Regions from separate parts of the Roseateles sp. GW823-FHT07B05 genome, predicted to be linked through region 1. Evidence: riboswitches for the same ligand, from Rfam matches in the RefSeq annotation. Region 1 holds a riboswitch; each other region holds the start of a gene.

Region 1 (5,149 bases):
TTGCCGCCGGCGCGCTGCTCATCGCGCTGGCCGGCGGCGTGGCGGGCAACCGCGCAGCGGCCACGTTGGCGCTGCTCTACATGGCCGCGATTGCGGGCCTGGCCACGATGGAGTTCCAGGGCCTGCTGCCGGGGCTGAAGGCGCCGGTGCTGCCCAACCTGAAGGACCGCCTCATCGCCCACATGCTGATCGCCGTGGGCGGGCTGGCGTCGGCGCTGCTGCTCAACCGCATCCTCGGCGCGGCGCTGGCGCGCGCCATCGCCGAGGAAGCCCGCCTGGCCCGGCTGGTGCAGGCCGCGCACAACTGGGCCTGGGAGGCGGATGCGAACTTCCGCGTCCTGTCGCTGTCCGACGAGTTCGAGCCACTATCGGGCCACAAGCGCGAGGACTTCCTGAGGATGGGCCAGGCCGGCGGCGCGATGCTGGTGCGCGACGCCGACTACCACGCGCTGCTGGAGGACATCCGCGCCAAGCGCCCCTACCGCGACCGCATCAACGGCTTCCGCACGCCCGACGGCCGGCTGCTGTGGACACTGAGCTCCGGCGAGCCCCTGTTCGACGCCCAGGGCAGGCACGTGGGCTGGCGCGGCGTCAGCCACAACATCACGGGCGAGCGGCTCACGCTGCAGCAGCACCAGCGCACCGCTGACATGCTGGACCGGCTGCTGCGCGCCAGCCCCGACGCCATCTGCGTGGCGCGCATCGAGGACGGCCGCATCCGCTTCGCCAACTCCGGCTTCTGCTCGCTGGTGGGCCGCCACCGCGACGAGCTCATCGGCCGCTCCGGCCGCGAGCTGGGCCTGTGGCCCGACAGCAAGGAGCCGCGCCGCCTGGCCGCCGAACTGGCCTCAACCGGCATCGCGCGCGACTTCCGCTCCGCCATCTTGGTGCACGGCGAATGGCGCGACCTGCTGGTGTCCGCCGCGTCGCTGGACTGGGACGGCGAACCCGCGACGATGCTGATCGCGCGCGACATCACCGAGCGCGAGCGCGCCCGCATCGAGGCCGACGCCATCCTGGACCACGCCAGCGTCGGCATCGCGATGACGCGCCGCGGCCACTTCGAGCGCGTGAACCGGCACTGGCAGCAGATCTTCGGCGGCGCCGAGCCGCTGCCCGCCGAAGGCGCGCCCGGCCTGCCGGATGCCTGCGACGCGGCCGAGACGACCGACGCCGAGCACGCCTTCGAGGGCGACTACCTGCGCCCCGACGGCCAGCGCATCACCGTGCGGCTGAACGCGCGCCGCCTGCCGGCGCTGTCCGGCCGCCAGGAGACCGAAGCCGAGCACCCCACGCTGTGGGTGGCCGAGGACATCACCGAGCACCGCCGCCAGCAGCGCGAACTGCAGGCCGCCAAGCAGCAGGCCGAGACCGCCAGCCACGCCAAGAGCGCCTTCCTGGCGACGATGAGCCACGAGATCCGCACCCCGCTCAACGGCGTGCTGGGCCTGGCGCGGCTGCTGCAGCAGGGCGCGCCCGACGACATCCACCGCGACAAGTACCTCTCGCACCTCGTTGCCGCCGCCGAGTCGCTCAACGAGATCGTCTCCAACGTGCTGGACCTGTCCAAGATCGAGGCCGGCCACCTGGAGCTGGAGAAGATCGAGTTCGACCTGCACGCGCTGGCCAAGGCCAGCTTCGAGGGCTGCGCCGCGCTGGGTCGCGAACGCGGGCTGGACATGCAGCTGGACCTCTCCCCCGAGCTACCGCGGCTGGTCATCGGCGACCCGATGCGCGTGCGCCAGATCCTCGCCAACTTCCTCGTCAACGCGCTCAAGTTCACCGAGCGCGGCCACATCCGGCTCAACCTCGCACCGGCCGGGCCGGACCGCGTGCGGCTGTCGGTGCAGGACACCGGCATCGGCGTGCCACCCGACCAGCAGGCGCGGCTGTTCCGCCCGTTCGCGCAGGCGGACGACTCGACGACGCGCCGCTTCGGCGGCACGGGCCTGGGCCTGTCCATCTGCCGCGAGCTGGCCGCGCGCATGGGCGGCCACGTCGGCGTGGACAGTGACGGCCGCCACGGCTCCACGTTCTGGGCCAACCTCAGCCTGCCCACCAGCCTCACCATCGACGACACCGCCACGCGCCGGCGCATCCCCATCCCGCAGCGCTACCCGCTGGCCGGCCAGCGCCTGCTGGTGGCCGAGGACAACCCGGTCAACCGCCTCATCATCGCGGCGCTGCTGCAGCGGCTGGGTGCCGAGGTCATCGAGGCCGAGGACGGCGAGCAGGCCATCACGCTGGCCCGCGCCCAAGCCGGCCGGCTGGACGGCGTGCTGATGGACCTGCACATGCCCAAGGTCGACGGCCTGGAGGCCACGGCGCTGCTGCGCGCCGACCCCGCCACGGCCGCCCTGCCCATCCACGCCTTCACGGCCGCCGTGCTGGACCAGGAACGCCAGGCCGCGCTGGCCGCGGGCATGAACGGCTTCATCGCCAAGCCGGTGGCCGAGGCGGAGGTCATCCGCGTGCTGGGCCGGGGCTGAGCGCCCGTTGAACTTTTCACGTTCCGGCGCTGCCCGAGGCGCCAACTCGGCAAACGTGACCAATTGCATCCGCAAGAATCGCCGCCGGCACACCCGAGCGAAAGCCGGGGTCGCAAAGCTTCCGGTCTAACGCCTCCAGGCAACGACAGCGGGGCCGCATCACGTGCAGTCCAGGGGCGTCCACGCCCGCGGCTGCAACGTGCCGGCACCGCCCCACCGCCCAGCGGCGGTCAGACCCGCGACTCCCGCCCGCAACGGTTGATCCGTGCCGAGGTTTTCAAGGGAGATCCAATGTTCAGAACCCCCCTGCTCGTCGCCGTTGCGGCGGCGCTGTTCGCGGCCAACGCCCGCGCCGACGAGGCCGGCCAGCTCTACGAGGCCATGCGGGCCGGCAACTGCAAGACGGCGCTGGCGACCATGCAGGCCCGCGCCAACGCGGGCGACGGCAGCTTCCAATACACCCTCGGCCGCGCGCTGGCCAATGGCGTCTGCCTGCCGCGCAACGCCACGACGGCGGCCGGCTGGTACCGCAAGTCCGCCGACCAGGGCGTGGCCGATGCGCAGCTGGAGCTGGGCGTCGCGTTGCTGAACGGCACCGGCGTCAAGAAGGACGCGCGCCAGGCCCTCGCGTGGTGGGAGAAGGCCGCCGCCCAGGGCGAGCTGATCTCCCAGTACAACCTCGGGCTGGCCTACGAGAACGGCTGGGGCGTGCCCGTCGACCTGCAGCAGGCGACCGGCTGGCACCGCCGCGCGGCCGGGGGCGGCTATGCCGACTCGCAGCGCATGCTGGCCTTCGCGCTGCTGAACGGCGAAGGCGTCGAGAAGGACCCAGCACAGGCGGCGAGCTGGGCCCGCAAGGCCGCCGACCAGGGCGACGCGCCGGGGCAGCGGCTGCTGGGCTATTTGCTGGCCATCGGCAGCGGCGTCGACAAGGACGAGGCCCAGGCCGTCGCCTGGTACACCAAGGCCGCCCAGCAGGGCGATGCGCGCGCGCAGCGCCTGCTGGCCGTGGCCTTGTTCCAGGGCCGCGGCGCGGCCAAGGACGAGGCCCAGTCCGTGCCGTGGTTCCGCAAGGCCGCCGAACAGGGCGACCTGGAAGCGCAAAGCTGGATGGGCTATGTGCTGACCTTCGGGCGCGGCGCGGAGCGGGACGAGGCGCAGGGCGTCGCCTGGGACCGCAAGGCCGCCGAGCAGGGCGACGACCGCTCCCAGGTGCGGCTGGGCTGGGCGCTGGTGAACGGCCGCGGCGTCAAGCAGGACGAGCGCCAGGCCGTCACCTGGTTCCGCAAGAGCGCCGAGCAGGGAAGCGCCGGCGGGCAGCGTGCGCTGGGCTGGGCCATGACCGAAGGCCGCGGCACCGAGAAGGACGAGCGCCAGGGCATCACCTGGTACCGCAAGGCCGCCGAGCAGGGCAACGCCGACGCGCTGAACGACCTGGGCGTGTCGTACGAGCGCGGCCGCGGCGTGCTGCAGGACCATGCCGAGGCCGCCCGCTACTTCGAGCAGGCCGCCAAGACAGGCAACGCCTACGGCCAGCGCAACCTGGCGTTGGCGCTGCGCGAAGGGCGCGGCGTGAAGCAGGACACGGTGGCCGCCCACGCCTGGCTCAACCTCGCCGCAGCCAACGACGCCCCCCACCCCGACGCCGCCGAGGAGCGCGACGCGCTGGCCAAGAAGCTGTCGTCGCCACAGCTGCAGCAGGCGCAGCGGCTGGCGCGCGAATGGCGCGTCGGCCAGGGCCTGGGCCGCTCGTGACGCCTCGCCACCCCCATCACCGGAACCACCACATGAAATTCATCCAGCAAGCCCTGCTCACCGTCGCCCTGCTGCCCGCGCTGGCCATGGCCCAGGTGCAGGTCCTGGGCGTCGAGATCGCCGCCACGACGTCGCAGCAACTCAAGTCCAAACTGCCCGGCCAGGCGCGCCTGACCGACGGCGGCGTCAACAAGTTCAGCGGCGGGCGCCAGTTCACGACCGACGGTGCCGGCTACGGCATCGACAGCCTCAACGAAGTCACCTACATCTTCGACGCGCAGGACAAGCTGGCCGCCGTGCTGATGCAGCTGGGCAAGGAGCGCTTCGACGACCTGTTCAACACGTTGTCGGGCAAGTACAAGCTGACCGCGCAGCAGCGCCCCTTCGTCGGCAACAAGTCGGCGCGCTTCACGGCCAAGGGCGCGGTGGTCGAGCTGGACGCCCCGCACCTGAGCTTCGTCATGGACGTGCGCTACGTCCGCGACGACCTGATGAAAAGCTTCCTGGCCCAGAGCAAGGCCGAGGCGCAGCAGAAGAAGGCGGCGGAACAGAGCAAGTTCTGAGCACCGCACAATGGTGGGCACGCCGCTGCCCTCCACCGACGCCCCCGGCGCACAGCGGCGCGAGGACCCGCCATGCCCCTGCGCATCGTCCAGCTCGGCAGCCCGCGCGCACCCGATGAAGGCACCCGCATCGGCACGGTGCGCCGCCCGCCGCGCGGCGTGCCCAAGGCGGAGTTCGCGTCGCGCGACTTCTACGACGTCTGGTTCCCCACCCTCGCGCCCAGTGCCGACACGATGAAGCTGGGCCAGGCCGCCGCGAGCGATGCCGACTGGACGGCCTTCACGAAGAAGTACCGCACCGAGATGGCCCAGCCCGACGCGCAGCACGCGCTGGCGCTGCTG
Region 2 (5,149 bases), on a different contig from region 1:
ATCGCTTCGCGCGCACCTGGATCATCGCCAGCGCCGTCAGCGGCGCGCTGGCGCTGCTGGGCGCGTGGCTGATCCAGCGCCGCATCAACCGGCCGCTGGCGCGGCTGGTGGCGGCGACCAAGGCCGTGGGCGAAGGCCAGCGCCGGCTCGCGTTGCCCACCGACGGCCCGGCCGAGACGGCGGCGCTGGCGCGCGGCTTCAACGACATGGCCGCCGCGCTGGCTCGCGACGAGGAGGAGCGCCTGCTGATGCTGGCCGGCCTGTCGCACGACCTGCGCACGCCGCTGGCCAAGATCCGGCTGGCCAGCGAGCTGCTGCGCGATTCGATGCCGGCCGGCCAGGCCGACCGCGAGCTGCTGGACACGCTGGACCGCAGCCTGCACGGGCTGGACGGCATGCTGACGCAGTTCCTGGACTACGCGCGCGCGTCGCACCCGGCCGAGCAGGACCTGCCGGCTGTGGACATCGAGCTGCGCGCCTTCCTGGCCGAGACGCTGGCGCTGGCCCCGGGTCTGCCGCAGCCCACGCTGGCGCCCGGCCAGGCCGTGCACCGCCAGGCGCGCCCGCAGGCGCTGCGGCGGCTGGTGCTCAACCTCGTCGTCAACGCGCAGACGCATGGCGCGCCGCCCCTCGAGCTGGCCTGCGGCGAGACGGCGGGTCGTGCGTGGATCGAGGTGCGCGACCGTGGCCCCGGCATCGCGCCGGCGCGTGTGGAGGCGCTCAAGCGGCCGTTCCAGCGCGGCGACGCCGCGCGGGGCGGCGTGCCGGGCTCGGGCCTGGGGCTGGCCATCGTCGAGCGCATCGCGCGCGCCGAGGGGGCCGAGCTGCAGCTGCTGCCGCGCGACGGCGGCGGGCTGGTGGCGCGCGTCAGCTGGCGCTGATCTTCACGGCCACGGTGCCGGTGCTGGTCTGGCCCAGGTTGTCCTTCAGCGTGATGGCCAGGTTGACGGTGCCCGTCACCGGCTTGGGCCAGCTGACGGCGATGCCGCTGCTGCTGGCCGAGAAGCTCATGCCGCTGGCCGCGCCGCTGATGGTGATGGACAGCGAGGTGGCGCCCGGCGCGCTGTAGCCGATGCTGGCGTTCAGCGCCTTGCCGGCCACGCCGGTGAGGCTGGTGGTGGTGAGCTTGGGCGCCGTGCTGGCGACAGGCGTGCTGCCGGTGGTGCCGGTCGTGCCGGCAGCGGCGCTGCCCAGGCTGGTCCACAGCGCCGTGGCATTGGGCGTGCCCCAGCCGGTGGGCGTGTCGTAGCCGGCCTTGGCCGTGCAGGTGGTGCAGCTGCCGTTGGTGCCGGTGGACACGTCCTTGAACGCGGCGGCGTAGGCCGTGGGCACGGCGCCCACCTGCTGGTACAGCGCTGCGTGCGGCTGGCCCAGCGCCGCCTTGCCCGATGCGGCGCGCTGTGCGTTGGCCACGGCCAGCAGGCCGGCCCATTGCGGCGTGGACAGGCTGGTGCCGCCGGCGCTGACCCAGCGCACCGCGGTCGTGCCCGGCGAGATGACGGCCACGTACTGGCCCGAGTTGGGGTTGGCGTTGAATGCCACGTCGGCCACCGCGCGGCGTGCGTAGCCGGCGATGCTGCCGCTTTGATAGGTGGGCAGCGCCACGTAGGCGCTGGTGCCGCCGCCGGTGCCGCTCCAGGTGGTTTCGCTGCGCGCGCCGCTGCCGCTGTACGTCAGCGTGGTGCCGCCCACGGCCAGCACGCGGCTGGACGCCGACGGCCACGACACCGCGGCGCCGTTGTCGCCGGTGGCGGCCAGGTAGCTCATGCCGGCGGTGTTGAAGACGCCGTCGTAGCCGGTCATCCAGCTGCCCTCGGCGGCGCCGAAGCTCATGGAGACGACGCCGGGCCCCATCTTGTTGGCCAGCGCGACGGCGTTGGAGAGGCTGGCGACGCCGGCGTCCGGCGCCTCGATGAGCACCAGGCGGGCCAGCGGCGCGGTGGCATGGGCCCACTGCACGTCCAGCGCGATCTCGGTGGCCCAGCCGCTGTCGTAGGCCGGCGCGGTGGCCGTCAGGTTGGCACCGGCGCTGTAGGCGACGACCAGCTCGCAGCTTGTTGCGGGCGCGGCCGCCAGCGGCAGCGCGGCGTTCGCGGCCAGCGTGCGCGTGGTGCAGCCGGGCAGGCCGAACTTGGTGTTGAACGCGGCCAGCTCGGCGGCGATGTTGGGGTCGTGCTTGGCGTTGACGATGTAGATCGTCTGGCCGGCGCCCAGCTGCGCGGGCGTGGCGCCGGCCAGCGCCGGCAGCCCGTAGGCGGCGCGGATCTGCGTGGGCGTGTAGGTGGTGACCGTCGTCGTCGTGGCCATCGGCGCGGCTTCGCCGGTGCCGGCGGCCATCGCGCGCGGGCGCAGCGCGTCGTCCAGCCCGGCCAGCGTCAGGCCGCGCGTGCCCACGCCGGCTGCCGCCTGCGCGCGGTGCGGCTCGGCGCCGTCCACCGGCTCGTCCAGCTGCACGGCGGCGGTGTGGAACTGGGGCAGCGCTTCGATGTCGCTGGCGGGCAGCGCCTCGTCCAGCGCCACGTTGAGCGTGAAGGCTGCCGGCGCGTCCGCCGCCAGCGTCTGGGTGGTGGGCGCGTCGGTGCCGGCACCGCCGCCGCAGGCGGTCAGGGCGGCACAGGCCAGCAGGCTGAGGGTCCAGGAGACGGGGGAACTGCGCATGGCCGGAATCTCGTGCAGGCGAGGGCCACGCCCGACAAGACCCGGCGGTCTTGGCGGCCCCGCTGCCATGGCGGCTGCGGATGCAGCGCGCGGTAGGCCGGAAGCTTTGCGTCCCCGCCTTTCGACGGGTTTGCCCTCAGGGTTGAAAACGATTGGAGTCTAGGGCGGCGCGCGGCCGCCGTGCACACCGCGGCCGCGCGCGGCCGTGACATCTGACGCGTCTCGTGCAGGCTGCGACGCGCTTCGTGCAGGCCCCGCCGCGTTTCGCCCACCCGCCTCGCGGCCACGTCGCCACCGCCCCTAGAGTGCCGGCCATGGACACACCCAACCCCCTCGCCACCGGCAACCGCTTCCAGCGCGCCTACTACCGCTGGGCGCTGCCTTACTACGAGCGCTTCGGCCGGCAGGACCCGATGCTGCGCGAGCGCGTCGAGCTCATCGACATCTACCTCTACTCGCGCCAGGGCCTGACGGCCTGGGCCGGCTGGCTGCTGTGCCTGCTGGGCGGCGCGTCCTGGCTGCATGGGCGCGGCATGGGCTGGGGGCCGTCGCTGGGCGTGGCCGCTCTGGTCATGGTGGGGCTGAGCGTCGCGCTGCTGGGCGTGTGGCTGCGGCCGCAGCAGCGGCCCGGGCGCGTGGTGGGCGGCTTCATGGGCGGCATGGTGCTGGGCATCGCGGCGATGCTGGCAGGCCTGAGCGTCGGCCGCGGGCTCGCCGGTCGCAGCTTCGACCTGGGCCAGGCGCTGGCGTCGCTGCAGGCTTCGGCGCTCACCGTGGTGCCGCTGGGCCTGAGCTTCGCGCTGCTGCTGACCGGCGTGGCGCGCGCCGGCCGCAGCGCGCGGGAGCGGCAGTTGTCGCGGCTGCAGCTGCTGGCCGAGCGCGACGCTGCCGCGCGCACCGCCGCCGAGGCCGACCTGCGGCTGCTGCAGGCGCAGATCCACCCGCACTTCGTCTTCAACACGCTGGCCACGCTGCAGCACTGGGTGGACCGCCGCGACGACCGCGCCGGCCCGCTGCTGCGCGAGCTGACCGGCTTCCTGCGCCGCAGCACCGAGCTGCTGGGCCGCGCCACGGTGACGCTGGCCGACGAGGCGCAGGCGGTGCGCCACTACCTCGCCATCCTGGCCGCGCGGCTGGACGGCCGCGTGCAGGGCGAGGTGCTCATCGCGCCGGAGCTGGCCGCCGAGCCGCTGCCGCCGGGCCTGCTGCTGACGCTGGTGGAGAACGCCGTGGAGCATGGGCTGGAACCCAAGATCGGCGACGGCCGGCTGCAGGTGGCGGCCGGCGGTGACCCCGGCGGCCGCTGGTGGCTGCGTGTCGATGACGATGGCCTGGGCTTGGCCGACGATGCCGCCGACGACGTGGGCCTGGCCAACCTGCGCCAGCGGCTGAAGCACCATTTCGGCGACCGTGCCCGCTTCACGCTGCAGCGCCGCGCCGAGGGCGGCACGCGCGCCGAGATCGAGGTGTCGCCATGACCCGGCTGCTGATCGCCGACGACGAACCCGCGCCCCGCGAACAGCTGGCCGACGCGCTGGCCCAGGCCTGGCCCGACGCGCAGATCGTGGCCCAGGCCGCACACGGCGCCGACGCGTGGGACCAGTGGCTGGCCCACGAGCCCGACGTGTGCTTCCTGGACATCCGCATGCCGGGGCTGTCGGGCATCGACGTGGCGCGGCGCATTGCGGGCCGCAGCGCGGTGGTGTTCGTCACGGCCTACGGCGACCATGCGCTGCAGGCCTTCGACGCGGGCGCGGTGGACTACCTCGTCAAGCCGCTGGAGCCGGCGCGGCTGGCGCAGGCGGTCGCGCGGCTGCGCGAGCGCCTGCAGCGCCCGCCGCCGGCGGCCGGTGCGCTGCAGCAGCTGCTGGAGCAGTTGGCCGCGCAGCAGCGCCGGCCGGCCTGGCCCGACACGCTGCAGGCCGGCGTGGGCAAGGAGGTGCGGCTGATCCGCATCGACGACGTCGTCTACTTCGAGTCGGACGCGCGCTACACCCGCGTCGTCTACCTGGAGGCCGGCCAGCAGCGCGACGCGCTGCTGCGCACGCCACTGAAGGACCTCATCGCGCAGCTGGACCCGGCCCGATTCCAGCAGGTGCACCGCTCGGTCGTCGTGGCCGGCGCGCAGATCGCCAGCGCGGTGCGCGACGACGACGGCGGCATGGTGCTGCGGCTGCGCGGCTCGGCCGATGTGCTGACCGTGTCGCGCCCCTTCCAGGGCCTGTTCAAGGGGCAGTGATCTCCACGGCAACGCCGCTCAGCACGGCGTTGCCGCTGAGCGGGTCGCGCGCGGCGTCGTCCAGCAGCGCGTTCATGTTCACGCCCGGCCGCTCGCGGGCCACGCCCAGCTGCACGCCGGCCAGGTCGTGCCCCCAGCCGTGCGGCAGGCTCACCACGCCGGGGCTCATGTCGGCGCTGCGCTCCACGCGGGCAATCAGCTCGCCCACAGAACTCTTCACTCGCGCGAACTCGGCCAGGCCCAGCCGGTCGG
Region 3 (5,149 bases), on a different contig from region 1:
CGCGCCGGCGGCCGCATCAACCTCATTATCGGCCGCTCGCTGACCGCCAAGGCGCGTGAGTTCCTGGGCCTGCCGGCCTCCACGCTGTTCCGCCTGCCCTCGGCGCCCGCCGAGACCAAGGCCGGCTTCACGCTGGCGCAGAAGATGGTCGGCCGCGCCGTCGGCCTGCCGGAAGGCCAGGGCGTGCGCCCGGGCACCTACTGCGAACCCAAGATGACGACGGTCGGCTCGCAAGACACGACCGGCCCGATGACCCGCGACGAGCTGAAAGACCTGGCCTGCCTGGGCTTCTCGGCCGACCTGGTCATGCAGTCCTTCTGCCACACGGCCGCCTACCCGAAGCCAGTGGACGTGAAGACCCACCGCGAGCTGCCCGCCTTCATCAGCAACCGCGGCGGCGTGGCCCTGCGCCCGGGTGACGGCGTCATCCACAGCTGGCTGAACCGCCTGCTGCTGCCCGACACCGTCGGCACCGGCGGCGACTCGCACACCCGCTTCCCCATCGGCATCTCGTTCCCGGCCGGCTCCGGTCTGGTCGCCTTCGGCGCCGCCACCGGCGTCATGCCGCTGGACATGCCCGAGTCCGTGCTCGTCCGCTTCAAGGGCGAGATGCAGCCGGGCGTGACGCTGCGCGACCTCGTGCACGCCATCCCGCTGTACGCCATCAAGGCCGGCCTGCTGACGGTCGCCAAGGCTGGCAAGAAGAACGCCTTCTCGGGCCGCATCCTGGAAATCGAAGGCCTGCCGGACCTGAAGGTCGAGCAAGCCTTCGAGCTGTCCGACGCGTCCGCCGAGCGCTCCGCCGCCGGCTGCACGATCAAGCTCAACCCCGAGCCGATCAAGGAATACCTCACCAGCAACATCGTGCTGATGAAGAACATGATCGCCGACGGTTATGCCGACGCGAAGACGCTGCAGCGCCGCATCGAGAAGGTCGAAGCCTGGCTGGCCAACCCCGAACTGCTGGAAGCCGACAAGGACGCCGAATACGCCCACGTCATCGAGATCGACCTGGCCGACATCAAGGAACCGATCGTCTGCTGCCCCAACGACCCGGACGACGCCAAGTTCCTGTCCGAAGTCGCCGGCACCAAGATCGACGAGGCCTTCATCGGCTCGTGCATGACCAACATCGGCCACTTCCGCGCCGCGGCCAAGCTGCTGGGTGGCCAGCGCGACATCCCGGTCAAGCTGTGGGTCGCCCCGCCGACCAAGATGGACCAGAGCGAGCTGATCAAGGAAGGCCACTACGCCGCCTTCGGCACGGCCGGTGCGCGCACCGAAATGCCGGGCTGCAGCCTGTGCATGGGCAACCAGGCCCAGGTGCGTGAAGGCGCCACCGTCATCTCCACGTCCACCCGCAACTTCCCGAACCGCCTGGGCAAGAACACCAACGTGTTCCTGGGCTCGGCGGAGCTGGCGGCCATCGCGTCCCGCCTGGGCCGCCTGCCGACCAAGGAGGAGTACCTGAAGGAGATGGGCGTCATCGACGCGGACAAGGCCAGTGTCTACCGCTACATGAACTTCGACCAGATCGAGGAATACGCCGAGGCCGCCAAGGCCACCGCCCCGGCCTGCTGAGCCTGAGCCAGCGCTCGCTGGCCCAAGCCCCACCGCACCCGCCCGCCGCGCGCAAGCCCGGCGGGCTTTTTGTTGGCGCCATCGCCGCGTGTCGCCGGCAAGCCCTGCCCCCGCCCGTGAACTCCGCACATCGCCAACCTCAGCACCTGGAGTGGCCGCTCTAGCAAACGTTTGCATTTTCGCGTCGGCTGTTACCTGAATGTAAGAATTCGTGTCATCCCGTCCGCCAGCGGCCGGGGCCCGCCACTCCCACCTCTGTCCAGGGCAAGTCCGTGCGAAAGCCGGATACGCAAAGCCACCGGCCTACCGGCAGCGCACCCGCGCCGCCCATGGCAGCGGGGCCGCCAGAACCTCCGCCCTGCCGGGCGAGGGCCCCTGCGCCCTGGGCAACCACCCGTTGCCCGCCCATGATCCAACTGCTGACCCGTTTCAAGATCGGCCCCCGACTGGCCGCCAGCTTCTTCGCGCTGCTGCTCGCCATGGCGGCGCTGTGCGCTCTGGCCCTGACGGGGCTGCATGACCTGGCCGACCAGCTGCGCTTCATCCGCGACGACCGCCTGCCCAAGGTGGAGCGCCTGGTCACCGTCGCCGACAACATCAACAAGATCGCGCGCCAGACCCGCAACATCCTGCTGTACGACGACCTGCAGAAGCAGACCGGCTGGCTGGCCTCCATCGCCAAGGCCCGCGAGGACAACCAGCGCCTGTGGGCCGAGATCGTCCCCAGCGTGCGCTCCGAGGAGGGCCGCCGACTGGTGGCCCAGGCCCAGCTGCTGGGCGACAAGTTCGAGAACGACCTGAGCGCCTTCCTGCTGCACATCCGTGCCGGCGAGATGGGCGAGGCCACCGAGCTGCTGGAGCTCAGCCTGCGCGAGTCGCAGCTGGCCTACACGAAGCAGGTCGACGAGATCAAGGCGCGCGAGATCGCCCGCATCGCCAAGACGGCCGACGACGCCGACGCGCTGTACCAGCGCTCCCGCCTGCTCGTGCTGGCGGGCGGCGCCGCGCTGCTGGTGCTGGGCGGCCTGCTGTGCTGGGGCATCACGCGCTCCATCGTCGCGCCGCTGCGCCGGGCCGTGCGCGAAGCGCGACGCATGGCCGCGGGCGACCTCAGCCAGCCTGTGCGGGCACGTGGCCGGGACGAGGCCGCCGACATGCTGACCGCGCTGGGCGCCATGCAGCACGGCCTGCGCGACATCGTCGGCAGCGTGCGTGAAAGCGTGGCCTCGGTGGCCACGGCCAGCCAGCAGATCGCCCAGGGCAACCAGGACCTCAGCGCCCGCACCGAGGAGCAGGCCTCGTCGCTGCAGCAGACGGCCGCCAGCGTCGAGCAGATCAGCGGCAACGTGAAGAACGGCGCCGAGCAAGCCCACGAAGCCAACCAGCTGGCCGGCCAGGCCCGCGCGGTGGCCGAGCGCGGTGGCGCGCTGGTGGAGCGCGCCGTCAGCCAGATCGACCGCCTGGAAGCCTCCAGCCGGCGCATCGCCGACATCATCGGCACCATCGACGGCATCGCCTTCCAGACCAACATCCTGGCGCTGAACGCGGCCGTGGAAGCCGCCCGTGCCGGCGAGCAAGGGCGCGGCTTCGCCGTCGTGGCCGGCGAGGTGCGCACGCTGGCACAGCGCTGCGCCGAGGCCGCCCGCGAGATCAAGGGCCTGGTGCAGGGCTCGGTCGAGCAGGTGCAGGACAGCAGCGAGCTGGTGCGCGGCACCGGCGCCGTCATGGGCGAGATCGTCACCCAGGTGCAGCGCGTGTCGGCGATGGTGGGTCAGATCAGCCAGAGCTCTCGCGAGCAGGACAAGGGCATCGTCGAGATCCACCAGTCCATGGGTCAGCTCGACGACATGACCCAGCGCAACGCCGCGCTGGCCGAGGAGAGCACGGCCGCCGCCGAGAGCCTGCGCCTGCAGGCCGAGCAGCTGACCCGCGCGGTCGCCAGCTTCCGGCTGGAAGCCTGATCTTGACCGCCCCTCGCCCGCGGGCCAGCTCGGGAGCAGCCCGGCGCTCGGCCCGCAGCTTGCCTGCCGCGAACACACAGATCACACGGGAGGTGGGCAGCTGAAATGACAAAGGGCGCTGCCGTGGCAGCGCCCTTTTCTCTACGGGACGAGGCTCAGGCCTTGATGTCCAGTAGCGCGCCGGTGGTGTTGAGCTGCGTCTGCAGCACCTTCAGGTTGGCGACGAAGGCATAGGACGCCGATTGCTGCTCGACCACCTCGTTGGCCGGGTTGATCTCGCGCTCGGGCACCTTGTCCACGTTCGTCGGCTCGACGCTGGGACGGGACTGGTTGCTGGTGGCCAGGTTGGCGATGTTGGACGCCGACGCGCGCAGGCGCTCATTCGCGGCGGAGATGCCGGACAGGGCGGTGGACAGCGGGACGTTCATGGCATTTCAGGTATTGAGCGCTCTGGCCGTGATATCGGCAGCAGCTGGCTGAACTTTAGAACATCCGGCGAAAAACCCCGCATTTCCGGGGTTCGCCATGCGCGCGGCCGTGAAATCAGCCCGCGAGCTCCTCGAAACCGCCCGCCGACACGAACACGCGCACGCTGTCGCCGCCGGCCGCCTTGGCTTCCGTGCAGGCCAGCGCACCGGCGCCCAGCACGGCGTCCACCGTGCCCAGCGTGGCGTGGATCTGCACGACGCCCAGGCTCGCCTTCACGCGCGTGCGGTGCAGGCCCCAGCGCAGCCGGTAGGCCGCCACGGCGGAGCGGATCTTCTCGGCAATGATCTGCGCGTAGTGCTGGTCGCAGTCGGGGAGCAGGATGGCGAAATGGTCTTCCTCCAGCCGCGCCACCAGGTCGGACGCGCGCACCTTGCTGATCAGCATCTGGCCCAGGCCGTACAGGAAATGGTCGCCCACCTCGGCGCCCATGTCCTTGACGACGTCGCCGAACTTGTCGACGTCCAGCCACAGCACCGACACCGGCTCGTTGCGGCGGCTGCCGACGTGCTCGGTCAGGCGGCGCTCGAACTCGCGACGGTTGGCCAGCTCGGTGACGGCATCGTGCTTGGCCGTCCAGGTGGGCTGCAGCCGCTGGGCGCGGGCGGTCGTCACGTCCTCGACGATCCACAGCGCTTCGGCCGCCGGATGCTCCCAGTGCACCGGCGTGGCCTGCAGCCGGCCCCAGAAGCGGTGGCCGTCGCGCTTGACGTACTCGATCTCCTCGTCCAGCGGCCGGCCGGCGGCGAAGGCGGCGGCGGCACGCTCGTGCAGCGCCGTGTGGGCGAGGTCGGTGGTGTGCACGCTGCGGGTGCCCTGGCCGGCCAGGTCGGTGTCGTCACCGAAGCCGAACAGGTGGTTGAACTCCTCGCTGACGACCTCGAAGCGCTGGCCGGCAACAAAGGCGACGGCGGTGGGCGCCCGCACGAGCAGCGCGCGCAGGCGGGCGGCGGTGGTGTCTTCAGGGGCGGCGGCGCTGGTCATGGGGGTCTCCTGGGGCGGTTTTCTCGGCCCGACTATCGCAGGACTCGTTGCTTTAGACCATGCGGCAGATCACGGGAAACGCGGCCTATGGCGCGATCTGCTCGGCGTAGTCGTACAGCGCCGACAGGATGGCTTCG

The links. A riboswitch is a leader RNA that binds a small molecule or an ion and turns the genes downstream of it on or off. The one in region 1 is predicted to bind cyclic di-GMP.
Region 2: linked by a shared signal. The riboswitch ahead of AC1Q7O_RS17820 (S53 family peptidase) and the one ahead of AC1Q7O_RS10710 (tetratricopeptide repeat protein) in region 1 are both predicted to bind cyclic di-GMP.
Region 3: linked by a shared signal. The riboswitch ahead of AC1Q7O_RS05720 (methyl-accepting chemotaxis protein) and the one ahead of AC1Q7O_RS10710 (tetratricopeptide repeat protein) in region 1 are both predicted to bind cyclic di-GMP.

The regions. Positions count from the first base shown of each region.
Region 1 is NZ_JBXAGX010000004.1:73,831-78,979, forward strand. Features, by position in the region: gene AC1Q7O_RS10705 (PAS domain-containing hybrid sensor histidine kinase/response regulator) at 1-2,489, shown strand, start outside; cyclic di-GMP riboswitch class I at 2,566-2,651, shown strand; gene AC1Q7O_RS10710 (tetratricopeptide repeat protein) at 2,781-4,244, shown strand; gene AC1Q7O_RS10715 (hypothetical protein) at 4,277-4,807, shown strand; gene AC1Q7O_RS10720 (DUF488 domain-containing protein) at 4,880-5,149, shown strand, end outside.
Region 2 is NZ_JBXAGX010000008.1:86,125-91,273, reverse strand. Features, by position in the region: gene AC1Q7O_RS17825 (ATP-binding protein) at 1-881, shown strand, start outside; gene AC1Q7O_RS17820 (S53 family peptidase) at 868-2,658, opposite strand; cyclic di-GMP riboswitch class I at 2,708-2,803, opposite strand; gene AC1Q7O_RS17815 (sensor histidine kinase) at 2,973-4,136, shown strand; gene AC1Q7O_RS17810 (LytR/AlgR family response regulator transcription factor) at 4,133-4,897, shown strand; gene AC1Q7O_RS17805 (molybdopterin-dependent oxidoreductase) at 4,884-5,149, opposite strand, start outside.
Region 3 is NZ_JBXAGX010000002.1:326,159-331,307, forward strand. Features, by position in the region: gene acnB (bifunctional aconitate hydratase 2/2-methylisocitrate dehydratase) at 1-1,581, shown strand, start outside; cyclic di-GMP riboswitch class I at 1,835-1,930, shown strand; gene AC1Q7O_RS05720 (methyl-accepting chemotaxis protein) at 1,989-3,542, shown strand; gene AC1Q7O_RS05725 (flagellar basal body rod protein FlgC) at 3,698-3,970, opposite strand; gene AC1Q7O_RS05730 (GGDEF domain-containing protein) at 4,086-5,012, opposite strand; gene sbcB (exodeoxyribonuclease I) at 5,098-5,149, opposite strand, start outside.